Linked DNA regions of Fodinicurvata sp. EGI_FJ10296. The protein of the gene in region 2 binds, or shares a complex with, the protein of the main gene of each other region. Links are inferred from orthologs where the notes say so. Each region holds a gene or a part of one and is shown on either strand. Other genes may lie near its edges. The genes, in order: tldD and ABZ728_RS17570.

The links.
Region 1: the proteins of ABZ728_RS17570 (region 2) and tldD are in contact, whole or in part, in a solved structure (PDB 5NJ9), measured with the Escherichia coli proteins. The link is inferred for Fodinicurvata sp. EGI_FJ10296 from one-to-one orthologs.

What each region holds. Positions count from the first base shown.
Region 1 is NZ_JBFCVL010000008.1:249,034-252,241, forward strand. The notes cover bases 252-3,139. They hold tldD (metalloprotease TldD), read left to right. Parts: upstream 252-921; coding sequence 922-2,358; downstream 2,359-3,139. Other genes in these bases: coxB (cytochrome c oxidase subunit II), read right to left, coding at 252-384; rpmH (50S ribosomal protein L34), read left to right, coding at 2,486-2,620; rnpA (ribonuclease P protein component), read left to right, coding at 2,714-3,139. Outside these bases: more of coxB, read right to left, coding at 1-251; more of rnpA, read left to right, coding at 3,140-3,208. UniProt on the Escherichia coli protein: Metalloprotease involved in CcdA degradation. Suppresses the inhibitory activity of the carbon storage regulator (CsrA).
Region 2 is NZ_JBFCVL010000008.1:63,712-66,934, forward strand. What follows is about bases 86-2,988. They hold ABZ728_RS17570 (TldD/PmbA family protein), read right to left. Parts: upstream 2,259-2,988; coding sequence 912-2,258; downstream 86-911. Other genes in these bases: ABZ728_RS17565 (IS5 family transposase), read right to left, coding at 86-549; ABZ728_RS17575 (multidrug effflux MFS transporter), read right to left, coding at 2,424-2,988. Also shown: more of ABZ728_RS17565, read right to left, coding at 1-85; more of ABZ728_RS17575, read right to left, coding at 2,989-3,223.

The DNA.
Region 1 (3,208 bases), 190 kb from region 2 along the record:
TTCCGGGTCCGTCGTGCGATCCATGAAGTAGAGGACCCGGAACGAGGGAACGGCAATCACGAGCAGGATCAGGACCGGCACGATCGTCCAGACGACCTCGATCACCGTGTTGTGTGATGTCCTGGACGGTGTCGGATTGGCCGACGCCCGGAACCGCCAGCCCACATAGATCAGCAGTGCCAGAACGAACAGCGTGATCGCGGTGATGATGACGAGCAGAAGATTGTGGAAATCGTTCAGCTCGGCCATGACCGGTGACGCCGCTTCCTGAAACCCCATTTGCCAGCCTTCCGGCATCTGGGCCACCGCCGGCGCAGCAATACCCGCCAGGCCCAGGCCGGCTAAGGCAGCGGCGGCTTTTACGGCTCGATTGTTCAGTCGCATACCCCTGACCACTCTCGTTCGTTTTCCGTTGCCGGCGTTCCGGCACCCCAATCGATTCACGCCTTCCTATCAGGCCGCTGCCGCCCTGTCCTGCGAAAGAAGCAGCGCACCAAGGACAACCCCTCCACCCGGGAAAGGATATCCGGAGCAAAGGGGCGGTCCCTTTCGCGGCAGCGACCGGCCGATATCCGGCCAACGGCGCATGGCGGCGGTTATAAACGCCATAGCCCCCATGGGAGAAGCACATTTCTGCCCAGATTGCCGATAGCGGCCCAAAGGATGGCCATTTTTCCGTGTCAGTTCTACACGATCGGCTTGTGGGGAAGACACCGCCGCCTTGCCGCAGGCCGGGCGCAAATCGTCGCAGAACCGCCCTTCCCTGAGGCCGCCATCTCGCATAGGTTACAATACGGGCAAACTGGTGCCCGGCCGGCGGAGGGTTCCGGTGCACCGCTCGGCCGCGCCCCGATGCCGGCCGGCGGAGTGCCGGAAAGGTTCGTGAGTATATAGCGCCCGCTCTGGAAATGGAGGATGACGATGACCGCGCCCACCCAAACCGACAGTCTGTTTTTCGGCGCCGCCGGACTGGATCCGGATCGTGCCGCCAGGCATGTCGGCGGCGCCCTTGCGGGTTGCGACGACGGTGAACTCTTTCTGGAGTACAAGCAGTCCGAGCGTCTCGGTTGGGACGACGGACAGCTGAAATCCGCAAGCTTCGATATTTCTCAGGGCTTCGGCCTGCGTGCCGTCGCCGGCGAATCCAGCGGCTACTGCCATGCTTCGGAACTGAGTGACGAAGCCCTGAAACGGGCGGCGGACACTGTGCAGGCCGCTCGCCATGGTCATAGCGGGACACTGGCACTGGCGCCGCGCGGCACCAACCGCCACCTGTATACGAGCGCCAATCCCCTGGAAGGTGTCGCTTTCGAACAGAAGGTTCGCCTGCTTCAGGACATCGACACCTACGCCCGCGCGGCCTCCCCCAAGGTCAGGCAGGTGTCCGCTGCGATTTCCGGAGAATGGCAAGCCGTGCGCATCATGCGGGCCGATGGGTCGACCGCAGAGGACATCAGGCCTCTGGTTCAGTTGGTGGTCACGGTCGTTTGCGCGGACGGCGATCGAATGGAGACCGGCTTTTTCGGCACCGGCGGCCGTGACCTATATGATTCCTTCATTGCCGAATCGGCCTGGAAGGATGCCGTCGACAAAGCCCTGCGCGAGGCCGAAATCAAACTCGCCGCGGTCGACGCCCCGGCGGGAGAGATGACGGTCGTGCTCGGCTCCGGGTGGCCGGGCATCCTTCTTCACGAGGCCATCGGCCACGGCCTGGAAGGCGACTTCAATCGAAAGAAGACATCCGCATTCTCCGGCCTGATGGGCCAACGCGTCGCAGCGCCGGGAGTAACGGTCGTGGATGACGGCACCCTGCCGGACCGCCGCGGGTCGCTGACCATCGACGACGAGGGAACGCCCAGCGGCCGGACCACACTGATAGAAGACGGCATTCTGGTCGGATATATGCAGGACCGCATGAATGCGCGGCTTATGGGCATGGAACCGACGGGCAACGGCCGACGGGAAAGCTATGCCCACCACCCCATGCCGCGCATGACCAACACCGTAATGGAACCTGGACCTTACGCCCCGGAAGAAATCCTCGCATCGGTGTCGAACGGCCTCTATGCCGTAAATTTCGGTGGCGGCCAGGTCGACATCACCAACGGCAAATTCGTCTTTTCGGCCTCGGAAGCCTATCTGATCGAGAATGGCAAGGTGACTCGCCCCGTGAAGGGCGCCACGCTTATCGGCAATGGCCCGGATGCGCTGACCCGAGTCGGTATGGTCGGCAACGATCTGGCCCTGGATCGCGGCATCGGCACCTGTGGCAAAGAGGGGCAGGGTGTGCCCGTGGGGGTCGGTCAGCCGACGCTTCGAATCGATGGCCTGACCGTCGGCGGCACGGCTTCGGGCTGACCGCGTCGGCGTTAGCGGCAATAATCGTCTGCGGCTCAGATTGACTTGTCCGGCAATCGGGGATAAAAGCCCGGCACTGTGAAGATTTCGGCCGCCGAACGGCCATGACTGGGAACGGAGCAAAGCCGTGAAACGCACCTACCAACCGAGCAAGCTTGTCAGAAAACGCCGCCATGGCTTTCGCAGCCGAATGGCGACCGTCGGCGGACGTCGCGTCATTCAGAACCGGCGTGCCAAGGGCCGCAAGCGCCTGAGCGCCTGATCCGGCGGCTCTCGGCACCCCGGCCAAAGGAACGCGCTGCGGTCTCGGGTTTACCCGAGGCCGACATTGCACGTACCAGCTTTCGGCGGATCGATGACCACGAATAACCAACCGCTCGAGCGTGACGATGGGGCCGCCAGGCGCGCCCGCAGGGAGCGGAAGCGGTGGCATCGAACCCTTGATACCGCTGCCCTGCTCGATCGGCGGGACTTCGTCGCTGCCACGCGATTTGGTGTCAAGCAGGCCCGCCCGGGCATCGTCTTGCAGGCGCGCCCGAATGGTCGCCGCGAAAATGCGATCCGTTGTGATATGACGGCTTGTGATAATGCGGCCGGCGAAACCAACGACGACAAGTTGTTGGCCGAGCAGAGGCCTCCTTGCCAGCCGTCTATTCGTGTCGGACTAACCGCAAGCCGAAAGGTCGGCAATGCTGTCGCACGCAACCGCGCAAAGCGGCGGCTTCGGGCTTTGGCCCGCGATATTTTGAGCAACGAGGCCGCGCCGGCGCATGACTATGTGCTGATCGCCCGGGGTGCGACTGTCGATCGGCCGTTCTCCCGCTTGGCTGCGGATTTGCGCGGCTGCCTC
Region 2 (3,223 bases):
GGCTTCGATTTTCCGTCGCACGGCGTTGGTGTCGTAACCCTTGTCCCCGTGCACCAGGTCGACGGTCGTCATCTCGTCCAGCAGCCTGTCGGCGGCCCTGCAATCAGCCACTTGCCCACCGGTCAGCAGAAAGGCGATGGGGCGGCAGGCCGTGTCGGTCAGGACGTGGATCCTGGTGGTCCGCCCGCCGCGCGACCGGCCGATTGCCTGACTCCGCCCCCCTTTTCCGCCGGAGGCGCAGCGGTGCGCCCTCACGGCTGAACTGTCGATCAGTAACTCGGCCGGTGGGCCATCGGCTGTCGCCAGCGCATGGAACATGTTGGCCCAGACGCCTTCGGCGGCCCACCGCTGAAACCGGTTGTAGAGGGTCTTGCGCGGGCCGTAGAGCACGGGTGCATCCTTCCATCGACAGCCGGAGATCAGCACATGGATAATCCCGCCGATCACCCGCCGGTCATCGACTCGCGGCTTGCCTCGGGTATCCCGTGGCAACAGCGGTTCAAGCCGCGAAAACTGCTCGTCGCTCAGCCAGAAATAGCCTTGATCCATCAATGATCTCCCTTCGGAGTCATTGAATCAAAACATCGCCGCCGGGGGAATCCCCTTTATGGGTCCTGGCCCTACTCCGGGGCTCACAATTCCCACGATCTCGTTGCCCGTGTGGACCCCTGTGTGTCGCGCTTTTGCTATCATGATGGGAGCGGGCGGGAGATCGTTGGACCCCTGGTCATCAAGACCGTTATCCGGCACTGATCCCCGCCGGATGTCGCTGCGCTCCTCCGGGGATGGGATTGGGGGCGGATGCTGCATCAATAAACACAGTTGCCCGATCGATGCCGGGGGCGATCCGTAGATGGGACTCGCCGTCCAACCGCCTGTCACCGAAAAAACCGCGGATCTGAATACGTGGGTCAGCGTCCGGCCACGGTCATACCGTCGACGCGAAGGGTCGGTGCGTCGACACCGGTGCGCAATTCCAGGTCGTCGGCCGGCGTGATCGCCTTGAACATGTCCTTCAGGTTGCCAGCGATCGTGACCTCGTTGACCGGATACGCGATCTGCCCATTCTCGATCCAGAACCCCGAAGCGCCACGGCTGTAGTCGCCCGTCGTCATGGAAATGCTCGAACCCAGCATCTGGGTGACCAGCAGCCCCTGCTCGACGCCGCCGATCAGATCGCTGCGGGTCGTCTTTCCTGCGGCCATATGAAAATTCGCCGGTGACGGGCTCGGTGGGGAGCCCGCGCCGCGCCCGGCATGGCCGGTGGGGGCGAGCGAAAGCTGGCGGGCGGACCGCAGGCTGAGCAGCCACGATGTCAGGACGCCGTCGTCGACGATCGACATCTTGCGCGGCGCCAGCCCCTCGCCGTCAAACGGCCTCGACCGATGGCCGCGGGGAATGAAGGGATCGTCGATGATGGTAATGCCGGGCGCAAAAACCGGCTGGCCGAGCCGGTCGATCAGAAAGCTCGTGCCCCGGGCGACCGCGGCGCCGTTGATGGCGCCGAGCAGGTGGCCGAGCAGGCTGCTGGAAACCCGCCGATCAAAGATGATGGGCACACGGTTGGTGTTTACCTTCCGCCCGCCGACACGGCTGACAGCGCGCTCGCCCGCCCGCCGTCCGACATCTTCCGCCGGATCCAGGTCTTCTGCGTAGACGGCCGTCGTATAGTCGTAGTCGACCTCCATCGCAGTGCCTTCTCCGGCGATGACGGCACAACTCAATCCCCGCGAAGACCGTGTATAGGCGCCGCTGAACCCGTTCGAGGCCGCCAGGGATATGCCGGTACGGCCCCATGACATTTCGGCACCCTCGGAATTGGTGACACCGCTGACGGCCAGTGCGGCTTCCTCGGCCCGGCGCGCATAGTCGATCATACCCTCCGCCTCGGGTTCGGCGGCGTCGTTCAGGTCGAGATCAGGGAAGGACGAGGCGATCTGCTCCGGATCCGCCAAACCGCTATAGGGGTCTTCCGGGACCGAGCGCGCCATGGAAATTGCCCGGTCGACCAACTCGGCTATGGTCGCCTCGCGGCGGTCGGATGTGGAGACGATGGCGGCTTGCCGGCCTATGAGCACCCGGAGTTCGACGTCGGAGGATTCGGCCCGCTCAAGCTTTTCCGGTTTGCCGAGGCGCTGCGACACCGAAAGCGCCACGCTGTCGGCAACGATGGCATCGGCGGAATCGGCGCCGGCTTTTAACGCCCTGTCGATCAGGTCGCCCAGAAATCCCAGATTATCCGACGTCGCTGGCGCCATTGCCTTCTCCCACCTACAAATAATTGTATTGCGGCGTTCCACCGCGCGTTCCCGATACGATATCCCCGACTATCAGACTCCGGCGACCGCGCCAAGCCCTCGATAGCGGGTTGACGTGACGGGTTACCGTACCGGTCTGGCAGAACCCGGCCTGACTGTGCCGTTTCACCAGCGGGCGCCTGACGAGACCCCGTCCGCCGGAGGTTCGGCCGTGTCGGCCTGCCTTCCCTGAGCCTTACGGGTGTGGATGTGGGCGCCGACGGCGCCAAGGGAAACCGCAACGATGACAATAAGCATCGGCAGCGCGCTGGTCGTAACGAGGATACCGACGATGACGCTGACCGCTGCGCCGATGCCCATCTGGATGAAGCCCGAAAGCCCGCTCGCGGACCCGGTCAGGCCAGGGCTGACGCTGATCGCGCCCGCCATGCCGTTGGGCAGCACCAGACCGTTGCCAAATGTCATCATCACCATCGGCAGAAAAAGGGCCAGCGGATGGTTCATTCCGGCCAGCGCCGGCAGCAGCATCAACACCGCGCCGGAAAGCGTCACCGCCACACCCCACGCCATCATGCGATCGACGCCCAGACGCTGCGAAATGCGACCGGCGGTGAAATTTCCAGCCATATAGCCGATCGCCGTCATGATGAAATAGAGGCCATAGGTGCCGGGCGACCGGTCCATCAGTTCGACCACGACATAGGGCGCGCCCCCGAGGAACGCGAAGAAGCCGGCCGTCATCGCCGCCGTCTGCGCGGTATAGCCGAGGAATACGGGGTTGCGCAGCAGTTTGGCATAGGTAGCGGCCATCCGGCCGATTCCCGGCAACATGATACGCTCGTGGTTGGTCTCAGGCAGGCGCCGCCAGGTGAGAGCAAGGACAGCGCAGGCAGCAACGAGCAGCAATGCGAAGCTGGCCCGCCAGCCGAATGCCGTGTCGATGAATCCCCCCATCAGCGGAGCGA